DNA from 4 places in the Bradyrhizobium sp. Bra64 genome. Region 2 is predicted to be linked to each of the others. Evidence: predicted binding sites of a transcription regulator. Region 2 holds the regulator's gene; each other region holds the start of a gene.
The links. Region 2 encodes LexA, which represses DNA repair genes until DNA is damaged. Its sites were predicted from a motif close to TGTTCNNNNTGTGTTCNG; they were not measured.
Positions count from the first base shown of each region.

Region 1: the regulator LexA is predicted to act here: its motif matches at 2,348-2,365, upstream of NR187_RS01490 (DNA recombination protein RmuC).
Region 3: the regulator LexA is predicted to act here: its motif matches at 1,145-1,162, upstream of ruvC (crossover junction endodeoxyribonuclease RuvC).
Region 4: the regulator LexA is predicted to act here: its motif matches at 3,695-3,712, upstream of NR187_RS00690 (helicase-related protein).

Region 1 is NZ_JALJRD010000001.1:315,527-320,708, forward strand. Features, by position in the region: gene NR187_RS01485 (MFS transporter) at 1-1,042, opposite strand, end outside; gene NR187_RS01490 (DNA recombination protein RmuC) at 1,117-2,316, opposite strand; gene def (peptide deformylase) at 2,488-3,012, shown strand; gene fmt (methionyl-tRNA formyltransferase) at 3,218-4,153, shown strand; gene truA (tRNA pseudouridine(38-40) synthase TruA) at 4,153-4,890, shown strand; gene NR187_RS01510 (MBL fold metallo-hydrolase) at 4,934-5,182, opposite strand, start outside.
Region 2 is NZ_JALJRD010000005.1:332,026-337,207, reverse strand. Features, by position in the region: gene NR187_RS18535 (alpha-hydroxy acid oxidase) at 174-1,307, shown strand; gene NR187_RS18530 (HAD-IA family hydrolase) at 1,316-1,948, shown strand; gene NR187_RS18525 (hypothetical protein) at 2,081-2,287, shown strand; gene glp (gephyrin-like molybdotransferase Glp) at 2,513-3,724, shown strand; gene lexA (transcriptional repressor LexA) at 3,901-4,602, shown strand.
Region 3 is NZ_JALJRD010000001.1:613,521-618,702, reverse strand. Features, by position in the region: gene ruvA (Holliday junction branch migration protein RuvA) at 1-590, opposite strand, end outside; gene ruvC (crossover junction endodeoxyribonuclease RuvC) at 587-1,114, opposite strand; gene NR187_RS02865 (YebC/PmpR family DNA-binding transcriptional regulator) at 1,256-2,002, opposite strand; partial or broken gene NR187_RS02860 (methyl-accepting chemotaxis protein) at 2,209-3,956, shown strand; gene NR187_RS02855 (methyl-accepting chemotaxis protein) at 4,147-5,182, shown strand, end outside.
Region 4 is NZ_JALJRD010000001.1:146,980-152,161, forward strand. Features, by position in the region: gene NR187_RS00670 (HAD-IIB family hydrolase) at 1-894, opposite strand, end outside; gene NR187_RS00675 (NADAR family protein) at 901-1,500, opposite strand; gene rpmB (50S ribosomal protein L28) at 1,752-2,063, opposite strand; gene NR187_RS00685 (DUF3108 domain-containing protein) at 2,499-3,362, shown strand; gene NR187_RS00690 (helicase-related protein) at 3,974-5,182, shown strand, end outside.

The DNA.
Region 1 (5,182 bases), on a different contig from region 2:
ATGCGAGCCAGGAGAACGAGAGGTTGGCGAGCGCCTGCACCACGCCGCCGATCCAGAGGCTGGTCGAAAGCGAATAGCGCCGCGCAACGAAGCCGCCGGCAAAGCCGCCGATCAGTGTTGCGGCGAGGCCAACGCCCTTCACGATCGCCGCATAGTCGTTTCGGGAGAAGCCGAGGTCGATCACGAACGGCGCCGTCATGGTGCCGGAGAAGGCGTCGGTAAATTTGAACAGCACGACGAAGGCGAGCGCGGCGAGTGCGTCCTTGCGCGTCAGGAATTCCGAGAAGGCGCCGGTCGCGGCGTGCAGCACGCGCACGAAGGCGGTCTCGGCCTTTGTCGCAGCTTCCGCCCGCACCGATTGCCCGGGCTCGGTTGCGACGAGCGCCGTGATCGTCCCGATCAGCACCATCGTCGCCATCACCACATAGCCCCACATCCAGGCCGACGTGCGGGCAATGCCGGTGCTCTCGAAGCCCGAGACGATAAACAGCGCGCCCGCGGTCGAGACCAGCATGCCGATGCGATAGGCCGCGACATATGATGCCATGCCGGCGGCCTGCTCGCTCTCCGGGAGGCTTTCGACGCGGAAGGCGTCGACCACGATGTCCTGCGTTGACGACATCGTCGCGACCAGCAGCGCGCCCAGCGCGACGTAGAACGGCGAGCTTGCGGGGTCGGTGAGCGCCAGCAGCAGGATCGCGATGATCAGCAGCAGTTGCGAGAACACCAGCCAGCCGCGCCGCCGCCCGAAAGCGCGGGTGAACAGCGGCACGTGCACCGCATCCACCAGCGGCGCCCACAGGAATTTCAGCGTGTAGGGCGTGCCGACCAGCGCAAATAGCCCGATGGTCTTGAGATCGACCCCGGCCTCCCGCATCCACACCAGGAGCGTCGATCCTGACAGCGCCAGCGGCAGCCCGGAGGAGAAGCCGAGGAACAGCACGATCAGCACCCGCGGTTGCAGGTAAACGGCAAGGCTGTCGCGCCAGGAGGTGGCGGGGGCGTCGGTGCCGGCGGGCGAGGTCGCGTCGGGTGCGGTCATGGGGTGGTGTTAGCAGATTCTGGGGGCGCTGCCTCTTTCCCTCGCCCCGTTCTTACGGGGGAGAGGGAAGTGCCTCACTCCCCCGCCTGGAGCTTCCTCGGGAACAGCTCCGGAGCACCTGTCGCCACCAGGTGCGGGCCTTCGGGCGCATCGGTCTTGCTGAAATCGAGCTCCTCGATTCTTCCTGCGCGCTTCTCGATCTTGTCGGCGGAGATCAGCACCTGGCGGACGTCCTCGTTGGCGTCGGCAAAGTGCTTCTGCAGTTTCAGCACGCGGTCGCGCAGGCGGCCGAGGTCGTCGCCGAGCTTGATCACTTCGGTGCGGATCTGGTCGGCCGCGTCGCGCATGCGCGCGTCCTTCATGATCTGCTGCATCACCTGGATCGCCAGCATCAGCAGCGAGGGCGACACCAGCACCACGCGGGCGCGGTAGGCCTTCTGGATCACGTCGTCGAAACCGTCGTGGATCTCGGCATAGACCGATTCCGACGGCACGAACATCAGCGCCATCTCCTGGGTCTCGCCGGTGACGAGGTATTTTTCCGCGATGTCGCTGACATGCTTCATCACGTCGCTGCGCAGCCGCTGCGCCGCGGTCCGCTTCTCCTCGTCGGTGCGGGCGTCGTGCAGCGCGGTCATCGCTTCCAGCGGGAATTTCGCATCGATGCAGAGCGGGCGCTGGTCGGGCAGGAACACAACGCAGTCGGGCCGCTTGCCGGTCGAAAGCGTGAACTGGAATTCGTAGGCACCCTTCGGCAGACCGTCCTGGACGATCGCCTCCATCCGCGCTTGTCCGAAGGCGCCGCGCGACTGCTTGTTGGCGAGCACATCGCGCAAGGTCGTTACCTGGGTGGTGAGGTCGGTGAGGTTCTTGTGGGCGCTGTCGATGATGCCGAGCCGCTCGTGCAGCGCGCGCAGGCTCTCCATGGTGTTGCGGGTAGAGTGCTCCATGGACTGGCCGACGCGGTGGGTCACCGAATCCAGCCGCTCGTTGACCGCGCGCGCCATCTCGGCCTGGCGGCCGGCCAGCGCCTGGGTCATGGCATCGACCCGGCCCGAGGACTCGCTCTGGGCGTGCAGCATCTGGCTGATGCGCTCCTCGAGCTCGTCGGCCCGGATGGCATTCGCCATCGCGAGTTCCGCGCCGCGCCGCCCTGACCTCGCGATCACGACCGCAATCATCACCAGCAGGATGAGGACCAGGACGCCGAAGCCGATCAGCGCATCGATGGTGCGCACCGGCCAGTCGCCGAGCATGAAAATGGTCTCGTTCATGCCTGTCCTTCTAGCCGATTCGCCTGGCGACACGAACGAATAGCGAACGTTTATGGTTAACTACCCCCTAATTTTCGTGGTTAACGAAACCTGAAGTTTTATGGTTAGCGGATCGTTAACGGAGTTCCCGGCCGGATTGACCGCATCCGGTGCGCAGCTTAAATCGCGGCCATGGCCCTCAGAGAAATCATCATCCTGCCCGACAAGCAGCTGCGTCTGGTCTCCAAGCCGATCGAGAAGGTCACGCCGGAGATCCGCAAGCTTGCCGACGACATGTTCGAAACCATGTACGACGCGCCCGGCATCGGCCTGGCGGCGATCCAGATCGCGCGGCCGCTGCGGCTCATCACCATGGATCTGGCCAAGCCGGACCAGGACGGCGAGACCAAGCCGGAGCCGCGAGTCTTCATCAATCCCGAGATCATCGCCTCCTCCGAGGATCTGTCGGTCTACGAGGAAGGCTGCCTGTCGATCCCCGAATATTACGAGGAGGTCGAGCGGCCTGCCAAGGTGCGCGTGCGCTTCACCGATCTCGACGGCAAGGTGCACGAAGAGGACGCCGAAGGCCTCTACGCCACCTGCATCCAGCACGAGATCGACCATCTCAACGGCGTCCTGTTCGTCGACTATCTGTCGAAGCTCAAGCGCGACCGCGTGATCAAGAAGTTCGAGAAGGCCGCCAAGCGGGCGGAGTGAGCGATTAGTAGCCAGGCACTCCACTCTGCTCCCTCCCCCCTTGCGGGGGAGGGCAGGGGAGGGGGGTAGACCAGCAAAAGGTGCTCCCGATCTGCGGAGTGCAAACAACAAGGCGCCCGCGCTCAAACCGAGAGAGCGCGTCGTGTGGCACCCCCCTCCCTAGCCCTCCCCCGCAAGGGGGGAGGGAACGTATCGAGTTCTTGTCATGCCCCTCCGTCTGATCTTCATGGGCACGCCCGATTTCTCCGTGCCGACGCTGCTCGAGCTCGTCGCGCATGGTCACGAGATTGCGGCGGTATATACGCGCGCGCCGAAGCCGGGCGGACGGCGCGGCCTGCAATTGCAGCCGACCCCCGTCGAGGAAGCCGCGCGAAAACTCGGCGTTCCCGTGCTGACGCCGAAGACGTTGAAGACGCCCGAAGCGCTGGAACAGTTCCGCGCCTTTGACGCCGACGCGGCCGTCGTCGTCGCCTACGGCATGATCCTGCCGCAGGTCATCCTCGATGCGCCAAAGCTCGGCTGCTACAATCTGCACGCCTCGCTGCTGCCGCGCTGGCGTGGCGCAGCTCCCATCAACCGCGCGATCATGGCGGGCGATGCCGAGAGCGGTGTCATGGTGATGAAGATGGATGTCGGCCTCGACACCGGCGACGTCGCCATGGCCGAACGGCTGGCGATCACCGACACCATGACCGCGGCCGATTTGCACGACCGTCTGTCCCGGCTTGGCGCCGATCTGATGGTGCGCGCGATGGCTGCGCTCGCCCGCGGCGGACTTCAGCTCCGGAAGCAGAGCGAGGACGGCGTGACCTATGCTGCCAAGATCGACAAGGCCGAGGCGCGGATCGACTGGACGAAGCCGGCGCGCGAGGTGCTGCGCCACATCCACGGCCTGTCGCCGTTCCCCGGCGCCTGGGCCGAGCTGGCCGGGCTGAGCGAAAATGTGCGCGTAAAAATCCTGCGGTGTGAACTCGCGAAGGGTTTTGGCGCGCCGGGAGCGGTGCTCGACGACCAACTGACGATCGCCTGCGGCGAGGGCGCCATACGCGTCCTCGAGCTCCAGCGCGAAGGCAAGGCGCGCATGCAGGCCGTGGACTTCTTGCGCGGTGTGCCTCTGAAGCCGCCGATGCGGCTGGCTTGATGCCCCGCTACAAGCTCACCATCGAATATGACGGCGCGCCGTTTTTCGGCTGGCAGGTGCAGGAGACGCTGCCGTCGGTGCAAGGCGCGCTGGAGGCCGCCGTGAAGGCGATGACCGGCGCGGATCTGCGCGTCCACGGTGCGGGCCGCACCGATGCCGGCGTGCATGCGCGCGGCCAGGTTGCCCATGTCGACATCGAGAAGCAGTTTCCGCCGGGCCGTTTTCGCGACGGGCTGAACGCGCATCTGCGGCCGCATCCGATCGCGGTGCTAGAGGCCGAGATCGTGCCTGATACATTCGAGGCCCGCTTCTCGGCGGTGAAGCGCCACTACCGCTACCGCATCGTTAACACCCGCGCCAATCTCGCGCTCGATATCGGCCACGCCTGGCGCGTGCCGCGCCGGCTCGACGCCGACGCGATGCACGCAGCGGCACAACACCTGCTTGGCAAGCACGATTTCACGACGTTCCGCGACACCGAGTGTCAGGCGAAGTCGCCGGAGAAGACGCTCGACCAGCTCGACGTGATGCGCGACGGCCGCGAGGTCACCGTCGTCACCTCGGCGCGCTCTTTCCTGCACAGCCAGGTGCGCTCGATGGTCGGCTCGCTGATGTGGGTCGGCGAAGGCCGCTGGACCGCGGACGATCTCTCGGCCGCGCTTGCCGCCCGCAACCGCGCCGCCTGCGGCATCGTCGCCCCTCCGGAGGGGCTGTATCTGATGAAGGTGGACTACTGACGCCTGGTCCCTCCCTGCAGGGAGGGAGAAACGAAGCCAGAGCTCAAGTCGTCCTGAACTGGAGCACGCCGTCCTTGGTTTCGGCCGTCAACCGGCCTTCGACGATCATGTAGTTGACGTGGGCGACGAGCTCGCCGGCGGCAAAACCCATCTGGTGCTCGTCCAACACGTGCTTGTTGAATACGACTGGCACCAGGGCCCGCGAGGTCTGCGGGACCTCGCGGCAGGCTTCCGCGATCAGGCGGCAACGCTCCTCGTGGTGATCGGCGAGCTGCTTGATGCGGGTCTTCAG
Region 2 (5,182 bases):
AAAAAATCCCTTCGTTCGAACCTAAACTTTTGGCAACGTTGCAGAACCCGTTCGGGCGCGGCGGGAATCGGCGGACCGGCCACGCCGCGCAGTCATACCCAATTTAGGATGGTTTTGCAGAGCCGGACGGGTTAGGCGATCAGACAAGGCTTCAAATTCTCGGGAGGATAACAATGAACGAAGCACCCAGCATCCGGCCGGAAAGGAACGTCGAACTCGGCGCCAGCAACGAGCCGTTCCAGAATCTGCACGAATTCATCCGCAAAGCGCGTGCCAATCTCAACCAGAATGCCTGGGATTATATCGTCGGCGCCGCCGAGACCGAAACCACGATGCGCCGCAACCGCATGGCGCTGGACGAGATCGCCTTCCGCCCGCGCGTGCTTCGCGACGTTCGCAAGGTCGACGGCACGGTCGAGCATTTCGGCCGCAGGATGCGCCTGCCCCTGGTGCTCGCCCCCGTCGGCGCGCTGGAGATCTTCGATCCGGATGGCGCGGCGAGCGTGGCACGCGCCTGCGGCACGTTCGGTGCGGCGCACATGCTGAGCTCGGTGTCCGAGCCCGGGCTCGAGAAGACTGCCGAAGCCGCCCCCGACGCGCTGCGAATCTATCAGCTCTATGTCCGCGGCGACGATGCCTTCGTCGCCGATGTCGTCAGCCGGACCGAGAAGAACGGCTATGCCGCCTTCTGCCTGACGGTCGACACCGCCCATTACAGCCGTCGCGAACGTGACATCGCCAAGCGTTACGTTCGGGAGAGCCGCCTGCGCGCCACCGGCGGCGACTACCAGAAGGGTCTGGAGTGGCGGACCGTGAAGATGATCAAGGACAAGTTCAAGATCCCGCTGATCCTGAAGGGCATCGCCACCGCCGAGGACGCGCAGATCGCGATCGATCACGGCGTCGAGTGGATCTACGTCTCCAACCATGGCGGCCGCCAGCTCGATCACGGCCGCGGCGCCATGCATTTGCTGCCCGAGATCGTCGACGCGGTGAAGGGCCGCGCCAAGATCATGGTCGATGGCGGCTTCGGCCGCGGCACCGACATCGTCAAGGCCATCGCCGCGGGCGCCGACCTCGTCGGCATCGGCCGGCTGCAATGCTGGGCGCTGGCGGCGGCCGGCGAAGCCGGCGTGGCGCGGATGCTGGAGCTGCTCGAGGACGAAGTGCTGCGCTGTCTCGGCCTGCTGGGTGCCACCTCGTTCGCCGGGGTCGACAAATCCTGCCTGCACCAGGCGGCCGCAACCAACGCGCCAAGCGTGTTCAGCGCGTTTCCGCTGTTCGATCACGAGCCATATCGATACTGAGTGAAAGGATGCAGGTGACACCGCTCTCTCCCGGCAGCGCGGATGCGCTTCTGTTCGATCTCGGCCGCGTGGTGCTCGATATCGATTTCTCCAGGGCGATCGCCTGCTGGGCGGGCCATGCCGGCTGCAAGCCCGACGCCATCGTCGCGCGCTATGTGCGGGATAGCGAAGCCTATCGGCTGCACGAGATGGGGAAGATCAGCGACGAGGATTATTTCGCCTCATTGCGCTCTTCGCTCGGGATCGGCATCTCGGATGCGCAGTTCCTGGAGGGCTGGAACGCGATCTTCGCCGGCGAGATGCCCGACATCGCCGAGCTGCTGCCGCGGGCGGCGAAGCGGATGCCGCTCTACGCCTTCTCCAACACCAACCGTCCCCATGTGGACTATTTCTCGAAGGAATATGCCGACGTGCTAGGCCATTTCCACGAGCTGTATTTGTCGTCCAGCATCGGTCTGCGCAAACCGGATGCCGAGGCCTTCGACCACGTCGTCTCCGCGATCGGCGTACCCGCCGGGCGCATCGTGTTCTTTGATGACCTCGCCGAGAATGTCGAGGGGGCGCGAGCCCGCGGCTTGACGGCGGTCCATGTGACCTCCCCCCGCGACGTTGGAAATGCCCTCACGGCGCTGGGAATCTGACCGTTTCGGGACCTATTTCGCCTGACGGCGAGGAACCAAAAGACTTTGTGCATTTTTGTACAGAGTTCCGGGAACGAATGCCCGTCTCGGGACTCATTAGTCCGTTGGGAATTCTACATCGGATTGATCGACGTGTTGGGCAAAACCTACCTCACCAAGCAGGCCTCCCTGCTGATGAAATTCGCCAGAACCACCTCGGATTCTGACCTCTCCGCAAAATTGATCAGCAAGGCCGCCGACCTGAAATCTCAGGCCGATCCGCTGCCCGACAAGGATCAAGGTCCAAAAGCTCCCGACGTCACACTGGACGGCAGTCCGGATGGACAGGCGAGGAGCTGACCGATGCTGGCCGTGGCGCTCGCCATGATCGTCCTTGCCATGGCCACGCTTCTGCCGATCTGTCTCGTTCTCTGGACCATGCCGCGACGGGCCTGATCTCGCCCTCAAGTGCAGTGTGAGCAGCGAGCTGAGTTACGCCCGCTCAGCTGTTTTGCCTCTGCGCCCGCGCTCGGCTAGAAGACTGGCGGAACATTCGCCCGAACGCGCCGAGCAGGAGTTTTCGCCGTGGCCCTGATGCCGGTTTCTGACGCGCTTGCCGCGGTGCTGGCGGGTGCGGATCCGCTGCCGGAGGAGACGGTTTCCCTCGACAACGCCTACCATCGCGTGCTCACGCGCGACGTCGTCGCGCGGCGCACGCAGCCGCCGCAGGCAATGTCGGCGATGGACGGATACGCGGTGCGCGCGGCCGATGCCGCAACGATCGGTTCGACCCTCGCCGTGATCGGCGAGGTCGCCGCGGGCCGGCCGTTCGCAGGATCGGTCGGCGCCGGCGAGGCCGTGCGGATCTTCACCGGCGGCGTCGTTCCCGATGGCGCGGATGCCGTGGTGATCCAGGAGGACACCGTCGCTGACGGCAAGCGCATCACGATCAAGGAAGCCGCGATCTCCGGCCGGCACATCCGCCCCGCGGGCGTCGATTTCCGCGAGGGCGACGTGCTCCTGCGCAAGGGCAGCCGGCTCACCGAGCGCGACCTCGCGCTCGCCGCCGGGATGAATCACCCCCACCTCGCCGTCAGCCGCCGTCCGAAGATCGCAATCCTCGCCACCGGCGACGAGCTGGTGATGCCGGGCACCACGCCCGGTCACGGCCAGATCGTCTATTCCAACGGCTATGCCCTGCATGCGCTGGCTCGCAGCGAGGGGGCCGAAACCATCGACCTCGGTATTGCCGCCGACACGCTGGAGGCCACCACCGCCGGCATCCGCCGCGCGCGCGCGAGCGGCGCAGACGTCCTCATCACTACCGGCGGCGCATCGGTCGGCGACCACGATCTGGTCCAGCAGGCGCTGAGGGACGAAGCCGTCGCGATGGCCTTCTGGAAGATCGCGATGCGGCCGGGCAAGCCGATGATGCATGGACGGCTCGGCGCGATGGCTGTGATCGGCCTGCCCGGCAATCCCGTGTCGTCCTATGTGTGCGCCTTCCTGTTCATGGTGCCGCTGATTCGCGCGTTGTCGGGCCGGGCCGCAATTCATCATCACCGCGAGCGCGCCGTGCTCGGCCGCGACGTCGGCGCCAACGACCAGCGCGAGGACTATCTGCGCGCACGTCTGGAGCAGCGCGACGACGGCACGCTCGTCGCCCTTCCCGTCAGCCATCAGGATTCTTCGTTGCTTGCGAATCTCGCTGCGGCACAGGCACTTCTCGTGCGCGCACCGTTCGCGCCGAAAGCCGAGGCGGGCTCGCCTTGCGAAGTGTTGCGGCTCCCCGTCTGAGCGTCCCGCCAATGCGCGTTCCGCGAACTTTGCTCTGTTCACGGTAAATTAAGCAGTTGCGGAACATGTATCGAACATATAGTGTCCGTTCATGATTTGTTTCGAGCATGTCGCGGCATATTGCTGAATTCAGCGTCTCGGAATCGAACGACATCAACCGGGGGACTTAGGTCGAGATGTTAACGCGCAAACAATACGAGCTTCTGCGGTTCATCAGTGAACGTCTGAAGGAAAGCGGCGTGCCGCCTTCTTTCGACGAGATGAAGGATGCGCTCGACTTGCGCTCGAAGTCGGGCATCCACCGCCTGATCACGGCGCTCGAGGAGCGCGGGTTCATCCGTCGCCTCCCCAACCGCGCCCGCGCGATCGAAGTCATCAAGCTGCCCGAGCTCCAGGCGGCCGCCGGCAGCCGCCGCGGCTTCACGCCGAGCGTCATCGAGGGCAACCTCGGCAAGGTCCGCGCGAGCTCAAGCCTGTCTGCCGACGAGGGCGAACGTCCCGTTGCCGTGCCGGTAATGGGCCGCATCGCGGCCGGCACGCCGATCGAGGCGTTGCAAACCCGCAGCCATACCATCAGCGTACCGCCTGACATGCTCGGCTCGGGCGAGCATTACGCGCTCGAAGTGCGCGGCGATTCCATGGTCGAGGCCGGCATCCTCGACGGCGACATGGCGCTGATCCAGCGCAACGAGAGTGCCGATACCGGCGACATCGTGGTGGCGCTGATCGACGACGAGGAAGCGACGCTCAAGCGCTTCCGCCGTCGCGGCGCCTCGATCGCGCTCGAGCCCGCCAACGCGGCCTATGAGGTGCGCATCCTGCCGCCCAACAGGGTGAAGATTCAGGGCAAGCTGATCGGCCTGTACCGGAAATACTGATACCGGAAAGTATCCGGCGCATCCGCGCTCGCATGAGCAACGATCGCCATCAACGATTGGAGCGGACGATTGTCCGCTCCCGCTGGGTAGTCTTTCTGGTTTCGCGCAGATTATCCGGCCCCTCCTCCGGCGCTTCATCCTCGGCACGCCGCATGAAGCAGCACCGCTTCGCGGCCTCAGCAGCTCGAGGAAACAGCCATGCGCCAGATCGTCTTGAGCACAGTCGCGGCGGCGCTGATCGCAGTATCAGCGTCGCAAGCCGCCGCACAACCGCCTCGCCCTGTCTGCAAAGGTGGCGGTTAGCGAACGAGCCCGCGCCGGCCGCAATGCAATTGCCTGCCGTCGCAACCGAGCTGGCATTATTCGGGATGGTCGGCCCCCTCAGGGCGCTGACACGCGCCTGCAGAATGCACGGGACGAGGCTTTGTTCCTATTGGATTCGGGAAAGTTAATGTGATCGTGGCCTGCGGATCCCAGCCGCAGATTTGCCTACAACCAAGCAGACCGTTGCGTGCTTGAACTCTGATAGAGGCCTGCGCCTCGATAAGAGACGCGGGTCGCTGTCTTCGCAAGAGGAGCA
Region 3 (5,182 bases), on a different contig from region 2:
CGGATCAGCTGCGCCGTCTCCGCCCCCTCACCGGCGCTGCGCGACGCCGATGCGATCGCGGCGGCGGCCTGCGGCTGGCCGTAGCCGAGATTGACCAGCGCGGAGATCGCATCCGCCACCGGGCGCGGCGCGCGCTGGTCGTCGATGGCACCGGCGAGGTGCACGACGGCCGGGTCGACATTGGCGAAGGCCGGCGCCTTGTCTTTCAACTCCGTGACGATGCGCTCGGCCACCTTGGGACCGACGCCCGGCGTGCGCGCCACCGCGGCCTTGTCGCGCAGCGCAATCGCGTTGGCGAGATCGGACGGCGCCAGCGTGCCGAGCACGGCCAGCGCGACCTTGGCCCCGACGCCCTGCACGGTCTGGAGCAGGCGAAACCATTCGCGCTCCTGGTCGGTGCGGAAGCCGAACAGCTTGATCTGGTCCTCGCGGACATAAGTCTCGATCGACAGCACTGCGGCCTCGCCGGGCGCCGGCAGATGCTGGAGCGTGCGCGCCGAGCAATGCACCTGGTAACCGACGCCGCCGACGTCGAGGACGACATAATCCTCGCCGTAGGAATCGATCAGGCCCTTGAGCTTGCCGATCATAACCCCACCACCTTCAACCTGAGCGCCGTGCTCTGGCGGTGATGGGCGTGGGTGATGGCGATGGCGAGCGCGTCGGCGGCGTCCGCGGACGGCGGATCGGCCTTGGGCAGCAAGATCTTGAGCATCATCGCGATCTGTTGCTTGTCGGCATGGCCGGCGCCGACCACCGTCTTCTTCACCCGGTTGGGCGCGTATTCGGCAACACTGATGCCGAACATCGCGGGCGCCAGCATGGCGACGCCACGCGCCTGGCCGAGTTTCAGCGTCGCGACGCCGTCCTTGTTCACAAAGGTCTGCTCGACGGCGGCTTCCATCGGCTTGTGATCGGACAGCACCGCCGCAAGCCCTTCGTGGATGGCGAGCAGCCGGTTCGACAGCGGCAGATCGTCCGGCGGTTCCACCGAGCCGCAGGCGACATAGATCAAACGATTGCCCTCGGCCTCGATCACGCCCCAGCCGGTACGGCGCAGGCCGGGGTCGATGCCGATGATGCGAATGGGGCCACGAATCGGGAGCGCAGTCATGGGCCAGTGATAGCGGCTGGCTGCTTGGAGCGAAACAGAAACAGAACGGAAGTAACAGGGGAAAGCGGGGGGCTGCTCTTCGCCTCTTCCCGCAAGAGCGGGGCGAGGGAGCGCACCGTCCACGCGATCGCCCTGATCGCCCTACCCGCCCATCTTCGCCATCAGCGCGTCCGACACCTCGAAATTGGCATAGACGTTCTGGACGTCGTCGTGCTCGTTGAGCAGGTCCATCAGTTTGAGCAGCTTCTCGCCGGTCTCGTCGTCCACCGCGACCGTGTTCTGAGGCTTCCAGATCAGCGCGGCCTTGCGCGGCTCGCCAAACCTGGCTTCCAGCGCCTTGGCGACGTCGCGATAGCCTTCGGTCGAGGCATAGATCTCGTGGCCGTTCTCGCCCGAGATCACGTCGTCGGCGCCGGCCTCGATCGCGGCATCCAGCACCGCGTCGTCGGAGGCGACGCCGCGGTCGTACTCGACGATGCCGGTACGGTCGAACATGAAGGAGACCGAGCCGGTTTCACCGAGATTGCCGCCGGATTTGGTGAAGAAGGAGCGGATGTCGGAAGCGGCACGGTTGCGGTTGTCGGTCAGCGCCTCGACGATGACGGCGACGCCGCCGGGACCGTAGCCCTCGTAGCGGATCTCGTCGTAGTTCTCGCCCTCGCTGCCGAGCGCCTTCTTGACCGCGCGCTCGATATTGTCCTTCGGCATGTTCTCCTGACGCGCCGCGATGATCGCCGCGCGCAGGCGCGGGTTCATGTTGGGGTCGGGTGTCCCCAGCTTGGCCGCGACGGTGATTTCCCGCGCCAGCTTGCCGAACAGCTTCGACTTCTGGGCATCCTGCCGCCCCTTGCGGTGCATGATGTTCTTGAATTGGGAATGTCCGGCCATGCGTGTCTTCTCTAAGGAATCGTGCGCCAAAAGATGAGCGTGGGAAGCGCGGCGTTATAAGCCGCGCCCCCACCGGAAAGAAAGAGGCTCTACGACTTTAAGGTAACACCTTACTGTCTTGTGCCTAGATGTCAGGCTTCGTTAACCCTGATTTCATTCCAGCCTGCGAAAATAGCGTCGGACCGTCCCCCGACAAGAGAGACCTGATGGCGTTCGGACTATTTCGGAAGCGTCTGCCGGACATGACTGCGCCCGCGGCAGCCCCGCAGGCTGCGCAGCCTGCGGCCAATTCCGAACCCGCTGCGGCCGTCGACGCGGATTCTGCCAAGGAAATCCTGGAACTGCTGGAACTCGAGCTTGGAGCGATGATTCGCCAGCTCGAGCGTGCCGCCAATTCGGTGGCTGGCGGCGCCGAGGCGACGGCCACGACGCTCGCCGCCATTCGCGACCGCACCGATGCCCTGACCGGCCGGACCAACGCTGCGCAGTCGACCGCCTCCACCTTTGCCCATGCCGCCGACAAGTTCACCCAGTCGGCGCTGGGGATCGGGGCGCAGGTTCGCGAGGCCGGCAAGCTGGCCGACGAGGCCAGCGCCGCAGCCCAGGAAGCCCGCGCCAATGTCGATCGGCTGCGCGAGTCCTCGGCCGCCATCGGCAACGTCGTCAATCTGATCGCGCAGATCGCGCGGCAGACGACGCTGCTTGCGCTCAACTCGACCATCGAGGCCGCGCGTGCGGGGGCTGCGGGCAAAGGCTTTGCGGTCGTCGCCACCGAGGTCAAGGCACTCGCGGTGCAGACCCAGGGCGCGACGGAAGAGATCACCAAAAAGATCGACGCGCTGCAGCGCGACGCGGCCGGCTCAGCCGATGCCGTCCACCGCATCTCGCAGGCCATCGAGGCAATCCGCCCGGTGTTCGAGACCGTCAACGGCGCGGTCGCCGAACAGAACGCCACCACCAGCGAGGTCTCCGGCAACGCGACAAGCGCGTCGGAGTTCATCATCTCGGTCGGCGAAAGCGCGGCCGAGATCGATGCTGCGACCAAGGCGGCCGAGACCCACGGCGAGAACGTCGCCAGCGCCGGCAAGGCCGTCACCGCATTCGCGCAGAAACTGAAATCGCGCTGCGCCGTGCTGCTCCGCCAGAGCGAGAACGAGGATCGCCGCAAGACCGAGCGACTGCCCTGCCATCTCAAGCTCGAAACCGCGCGCGGCGTATGGCCGGTTTACGAGATCGCGATGGACGGCGTGCTGATCGGCGGCGCGGAGGCGGGCCGCCTTGCACCGCAAGCAATGATCGAAGGCACGCTCGAAGACGTCGGCGCCTGCCGCCTTCGCGTGGTCGAGCAATCCAAGGCGGGCGCCCGCGCGCAATTCGTCGGTCCCAATGCCGAGCTGAACGAGAAGATCGAGGACAGGCTCTGGTCGATCCACGAAGAAAACACCGAGTTCGTCACCCGTGCCATGGAGGCGGGCAACGCGCTGACCGGGATCTTCGAGCAGGCGATCGCAAGCGGCGACGTCAGGATCGACGACCTCTTCGACACCGATTACGCCGAGATCGCCGCAACCAATCCGCAGCAATACCGCACCAGATATCTGGACTGGGCCGATCGCGCGCTGCCCTCGTTCCAGGAAGCCTTCCTGGCCAAGGACCCGCGCATGGCGTTCTGCGCCATGGTCGATCGCAACGGCTTCCTGCCGGTGCACAACAGGATCTATCGCATCCGCAGCGGCCGGGTGACGTCGCCTGGAACACGGCCAACAGCCGCAACCGGCGGATGTTCAACGATCCGGCTGGGTTGGCTGCCGCGCGCAACCTGCGCTCGTATCTGATCCAGAGCTATGCGCGCGACATGGGCAACGGGAACACGGTGATGATGCGCGAGATCGACGTCCCGATCCGCGTGCAGGGCCGGCACTGGGGTGGATTTCGCACGGCCTACAAGCTCTAGGGCACGACCCGAAAAACCATGCAGCGTTTTTTCGACAAGTTCATGCTCAATCCTAGGAAACAGGGCGCGAATTGTGCCCGAGTGCACGCTCAGGCAAGACGCCGGTCGCGAATCATCCTTTAGGGTTGGGATTGGAATGGGAATGCCGCGGTGAGCCGGCGAACGGCTCTGACTGGAGGACTCTCAAGACATGTCCGTCGTACAACTTGCAGTACTGGACACCGGCTCCAACCGGACACTCGCCGAGCGGCTGATCGATCAGCTCGCCGACCGCATCGGCGGCCTCGGCGTGGAACTCGCCGACATTGCCGGCAACGTCCAGGAAGTCGCGAACCGCGTCTCGAACCAGTCGGAACGGTTCCATCACCTCCAGAAGACCGCCGAGACGATGGTCTCGGCCAACCACGACATCGCCAATGCATCGCAGGCGGTGCAATCGACCACGTCAGCGGCGGTCGGCGAGATCGCGCAGTCGCGCGGCGCCGTCGACACCGCCGTCAGCCACATCGCCGAACTCGTCGCGGCGGTGGAGCGGATCGAGGCGCGCTTGAGCGCCGTCGGCTCGGCGCTGGCGCAGGTGGCGAAGGTATCCGGCTCGATCGAGGCGATCGCAAAGCAGACCAATCTGCTCGCGCTCAACGCCACCATCGAAGCGGCACGCGCCGGCAATGCCGGCCGCGGCTTCGCGGTGGTCGCAAGCGAGGTGAAGAACCTCGCGGAAGCCACCCGCCAGGCCACGCATCAGATCTCCGACACCGTGCGCGATCTCGACGGCCAGATCGAAGGCCTGATCGGCGAGAGCAGCGACGCCTCACAGCGCGCCAAGACCGCCGGCGAAGGCGCCCAGCAGATCTCCGGCATCATCTCGCGGGTCCAGCAGGGCTTCGCCTCCGTGGAAGCGGAGATCGGCAGCGTCACGCGCGCGGCGACCTCCAATCTCGGACACTGCGACATCGTCATCGGTGAGCTCAACGAGCTCGCCAAGGGCGTCGACCTCTCCTCGCGCGATCTCAAGAACGCCGATCAGCGCGTGACAAAATTGCTCGACACGTCCGAAGCGCTGATCGCGCTGATCGCCGACAGCGGCGTCGAGACGTCGGATGCGCCGCTGATTCGCGTCGTCGTCGAGACCGCAAAGCGGATCTCGGACGAGTTCGAGGCCGCGATCGACCGCGGCGAGATCTCGCTCGACCAGCTCATGGACGAGAACTACCGGGAAATCGCCG
Region 4 (5,182 bases), on a different contig from region 2:
CGCAATCAGATCATTGGGAGTCGAACCGGGCATTGGAATCGTGAAGATGGGCACTGCGTCTGGTATTTGCGGTTTCATATCGAGCCAGAGGGCTTCGGTGCTCGGTTCAGTTAGGACAAGCAGAGCACAGTCTTGCGTTCTCTCAGTCAACCAAAGGTGTCTGCCATGCGCGAAGGAACGGAAGTCGGCTAGCTGCGAAAATAGCAGCGCAGATTCAGAAAACTTTGATTCCAGATCTTCCGCGATTGGGCGAAGCTTGGGCGAAAATACGATGATGAGGCCGCGCTTATTTGCCGTCTTCGTAACAAACTCCTTGGCGGTATAAAGAAATTTATCGAGAGGCTGGCCCGAGTAGTGAATGCTTTGTAGGTCCAAAGAGGCAGGCTTTTGTCGGTCTAATTCTGAAAAAGCGCGAGCGACTAACGATGCGTCCAAGATCAAGCTGTTAGTTGCTAGGTATCCGTCCTTGTCACTTAGCTCAAAGACGTGTGACGTCACGTCGTTCAGCGTAGCCGCGAGCTCCATCAGGGGGCTGGTGTGTCGATTGGTAATGACGTGGACTGCTCGCGAGCTGTGTTCGCGGGCTCGTTTCAATGCTTCTAATATGTCGGGATTTTTGCCCTCTGCGGAGATAATGAATATAGGGCTCGTCGCTGCCAAGGTCGGATTGCAAATCAATTCGAGCGGGGTAATCGAACGAGAAACCCGGCCGGTATAGGCTTCGTGTAAACTGCATAGCAGTGAAGCGACTGTAAACGAGCCGCCTGAGCCGACCGCGATTAGGCTAAACTGACTAGCTCCCGCGATAGCGGACTTGAGCTTTGTGAGTTCAGCTGATGCCGATCGATTTAGACTGGTTTGTAGTTTGGATAACTCTTCCTCGTAGGGTGTCATGATGTTTTATTTTGTTTTGCGCTGTTGACCTGAACCCCGTTTATTCTTCCGCTTGTTATCTGCAGCCTTTGTTTCTTTCGATCGAACCTTCGAGGGGGTGCCTCGTGCCGAGAGTTCGGCCCTTAACTCCATCAGCATTAAGCCGAGCATATTCTGCCCCTGTCCGTTGACCTCGCCCCACAGCCGATTGACGGCGTTGTTTACACGCCCGGCCTCGACCAGCCGAGCAGAACCAGTCGAGAGGAGGACTGAGGCAATATCCGGATGTTGAAGGAATTTGGCCCGTAGGACTGCTCTCATTCGATCAAACTTAATCGACTGCCAATTGGGCACGACATCCCAAACGTATAAGCCGTGAGCAGCCATTGCTGCCAACGACGGTGTTGGTGCAGCCAGAATCCAATCGCGAACTGCCGGCTTCAGAGCCTTGCCGGCTTGATAAGCGTGTTCAGCGGTTGGGTATGTCTTCCCTTCGAATTCTATCTCGCAACGAAACAAATTGCTGAAAATTCCATAGGGACGTTCGTTGGCGCGATAGAACTTTATCGCTTCTTCGTTCGTAGCCGATGTAACCTTCGATTTCTTTCCAGAAGACAGGCTTCGCACTTCGAATCTCTACTCAGCTGTGAGTTTGCAACTATACAGCAGCGATCGTGGCGACGGAGGGCAGGCCTCTGAGATACTCGTCGATGTTGTGGATACCGCGAACCGGCATTTTTTTGGGGGGCTGGCGTAGTCGAAGTGTGGCTGCCCCAAAACAAAAACGGCCGGATCTTCCGATCCGGCCGTCGCGCAAAACTTGATCCGGCCAAGCCTACGCCGCCCGACGCAAGCCCTTGCCCTATTCGAAAACTCGCTTAGCTCGCCTTCTTCTCCGGCGCGGGGGTCGGGCCGACCTTCTTCTGGATGGCGCGCTTCAGCTCGAGGGCGCGCGGCGACAGCACGTCGGCCTTGGCCTTGAGCAGATAGGGGTCGAGGCCGCCATTGTGGTCGACGCTCTTGACCGCGTTGGTGGAGACGCGCAGGCGCACGTTGCGGCCGAGCGCTTCGCTGATGAAGGTCACGTTGACCAGGTTCGGCAGGAAGCGGCGCTTGGTCTTGATGTTGGAGTGGCTGACCTTGTGGCCGACGAGGGGGCCCTTGGCCGTCAGTTCGCAGCGGCGAGACATGGCAAAAATCCTTGGTTCGAGCCCCCAACGAGTGCGGCCGCCATCCGGGGCGCCACGGGGGCTAATTCTTTCGTCCTTGCAGGGAGCGGCGGACGTATAGGGGGGAAGGGACGGGCCGTCAAGGTTTTGGGGCGGGTTTTGGCGGCCCGAGCCGGCGGCGGTGTGCCTCCTCTCGCGCGTCCGCCTTCGCCGAAACTTCGGCGGACGAGAGCGGGAGAGGTGTTCGCGCCCGCGGCGCCCGCCGATCACCAAAACGGCAATGTTTAAAACCCCTTACCATCACATAAAGGGCGTATTCGCACCCGAAATATCAGGTGGAGTTCCGCGCCTGACATGCCCGGATACATTGTGTGCCGCGGTTTTTGGCTTAAGTAACAACCGTTCGCGCCTCGATTGGATTGTTTCGTGCTCACAACGCCCCATCCTGCGCCCGGCCTGCGCTCAACGGAGCCGCGCGCGGCCGGTCCGCGCTCTGCCGGCCGGCTGGCCACGGCCGCCCTTTGCGGGCTGGCGCTGGCGTGGGTGGCCGATCCCGTGGCGGCGCAGGGCAAGCTCGAGGCGCAGTACGAGGCGACGCTGGCGGGCATTCCCGTCGGCAAGGGCGCCTGGAACATCGACATCCAGGACGACGTGTTCGCGGCCGCGGCCAGCGGCGGCACCACGGGGCTTTTGAAATCGTTCGCGGGCGGGTCCGGCACCGGCGCCTCGCAGGGGCGCGTCGTCAACGGCGCGCTGGTCGCGACCGGCTACCAGGCCTCCACCACCACCTCGAAGAAGACGGAAAATATCCACATCACCCTCGACAAGGGCAATGTGAAGGAGTTCGGCATCGAGCCGGAGCCGCCGGTCGATCCCGACCGCATCCTCGTCACCGACGCGCATCGCCGCGGCGTCTGGGACCCGATGACGGCCTCGCTGCTGCGCGTGCCCGGCACCGGCGATCCCGTGGGGCCGGATGCCTGCCACAATTCCGCGCCGGTGTTCGACGGCCGCATGCGCTACGAGCTGAAGCTCGATTTCAAGCGCATGGAGACCGTGAAGGCGGAGAAGGGCTATCGCGGCCCCGTCGTGGTCTGCTCGATGTATTTCGTGCCCGTCGCCGGCTACATCCCCGACCGCCCCGTGATCAAATACCTCGCCGCCCAGCGCAACATCGAGGTCGCCTTCGCGCCGATCGCGGGCACGCGCATCCTGGTGCCGTTCTGGCTGAAGGTGCCGACACCGCTTGGCCCGGCCATGCTGGAAGCCACCAGCTTCATCACCTCGGCGCAGCCGCCCAGGGTCGCCAAGACGCAGTGACTTTAACCTCCCTCTCCAAGGGATGGTAAAAAAGACATCTACATCAATACGTTATACAAGATCGCCCGGTCCCCCGCGGCGGACCCGTTTCTACTGTGCATGGGGTTGTTTTCGCAGTTTTGTCTTGGAGGGGCCCGGTGCCGGGAATCCATTTGACTCCTCCCCGATTCTGATTCGACTCCGCGCCGTCCCCAGCTTTAACGAATCCGCCATCGAAACGTCGCTTGTGCGGCAGCCCAAAACTCCATCTAGTGCACACCCAATAAGCCTCCCGCGACATGTTGAGTGAACGGAACAGGACTCTGGCCGGAGTCAGCGATTCGGCCGCGATTCGTTCTAGAGTCGTTCCGAAGTTTAAGGACACAGGGAAAAGCGTCGCAAAGTGAGACAGTTGCGCGGGATTTGGGGAGCGGCGCCACGCACTCCGCTGTTTGATCCCCTCACCCCGAGGAGGCCGCGCAAGCGGCTGTCTCGAAGGGCGAGGGGCCCGGCTCCCTCCATGGCACCATCCGGGCCTTCATCCTTCGAGACGCGCTGACGCGCTCCTCAGGATGAGGGTCGGCACAACGGCACTGACATTCGCCCCAATCCGCCATTACCTAATCTCCCAGATGCCCTTTTCTTCCTCCCCCTTCGCTTCCGAGCGGCTCCCCGGCGCCGGCGTCACTGCGGTGCTCGGCCCCACCAACACCGGCAAGACCCATCTCGCCATCGAGCGGATGCTCGCGCATCCCTCCGGCATGATCGGCCTGCCGCTGCGCCTGCTCGCGCGCGAGGTCTACAACAAGATCGCCGCGCGGGTCGGCAGCGAAGCCGTCGCGCTTGTGACCGGCGAGGAGAAGATCAAGCCGAAGAGCCCGCGCTATTGGGTCTCGACCGTCGAGGCGATGCCTAGGGATCTCGACGTCTCGTTCCTCGCCGTCGACGAGGTCCAGATCGCCTCCGATCTCGAACGCGGCCACGTCTTCACCGACCGCATCCTCAACCGCCGCGGCCGCGACGAGACGCTGCTGCTGGGCGCCGCCACGATGCGCCCGATCATCGAGCGGCTGCTGCCCGGCGTGTCCATGATCACGCGGCCGCGGCTGTCGCAGCTCGAATTCGCCGGCGACCGAAAGATCACGCGGCAGCCGCGCCGCACCGCCATCGTCGCCTTCTCCGCCGACGAGGTCTACGCCATCGCCGAGCTGATCCGCCGCCAGCACGGCGGCGCCGCCGTGGTGCTGGGCTCGCTCTCGCCGCGCACGCGCAACGCGCAGGTCGAGATGTTCCAGAACGGCGAGGTCGACTATCTCGTCGCCACCGACGCCGTCGGCATGGGCCTCAATCTCGACGTCGACCACGTCGCCTTCGCCTCCGACCGCAAGTTCGACGGCTACCAGTTCCGCCGGCTGACGCCGTCCGAATTCGCGCAGATCGCCGGCCGCGCCGGCCGCGCCACCCGCAACGGCACCTTCGGCACCACCGGCCGCTGCGCGCCGTTCGAGCCCGAGCTCGTCAACGCGCTGCAGAACCACACCTTCGATCCCGTGAAGATGCTGCAATGGCGCAATTCGAGGCTGGATTTCACCTCGCTGGGCGCGCTCCAGGTCTCGCTGAACCAGTCGCCCGGCCACGAGGCGCTGACGCGCGCGCCGATCGCCGAGGACATGCGCGTGCTCGACCACGCCGCCCGCGACGTCGAGGTGCGCGACACCGCACATGGCAAGGAAGCGGTGGAACGGCTGTGGGAGGCCTGCCAGGTCCCCGACTACCGAAAACTGTCGCCGGCGGCCCATGCCGAGCTGGTGACGACGCTCTACGGCTTCCTGATGAAGAAG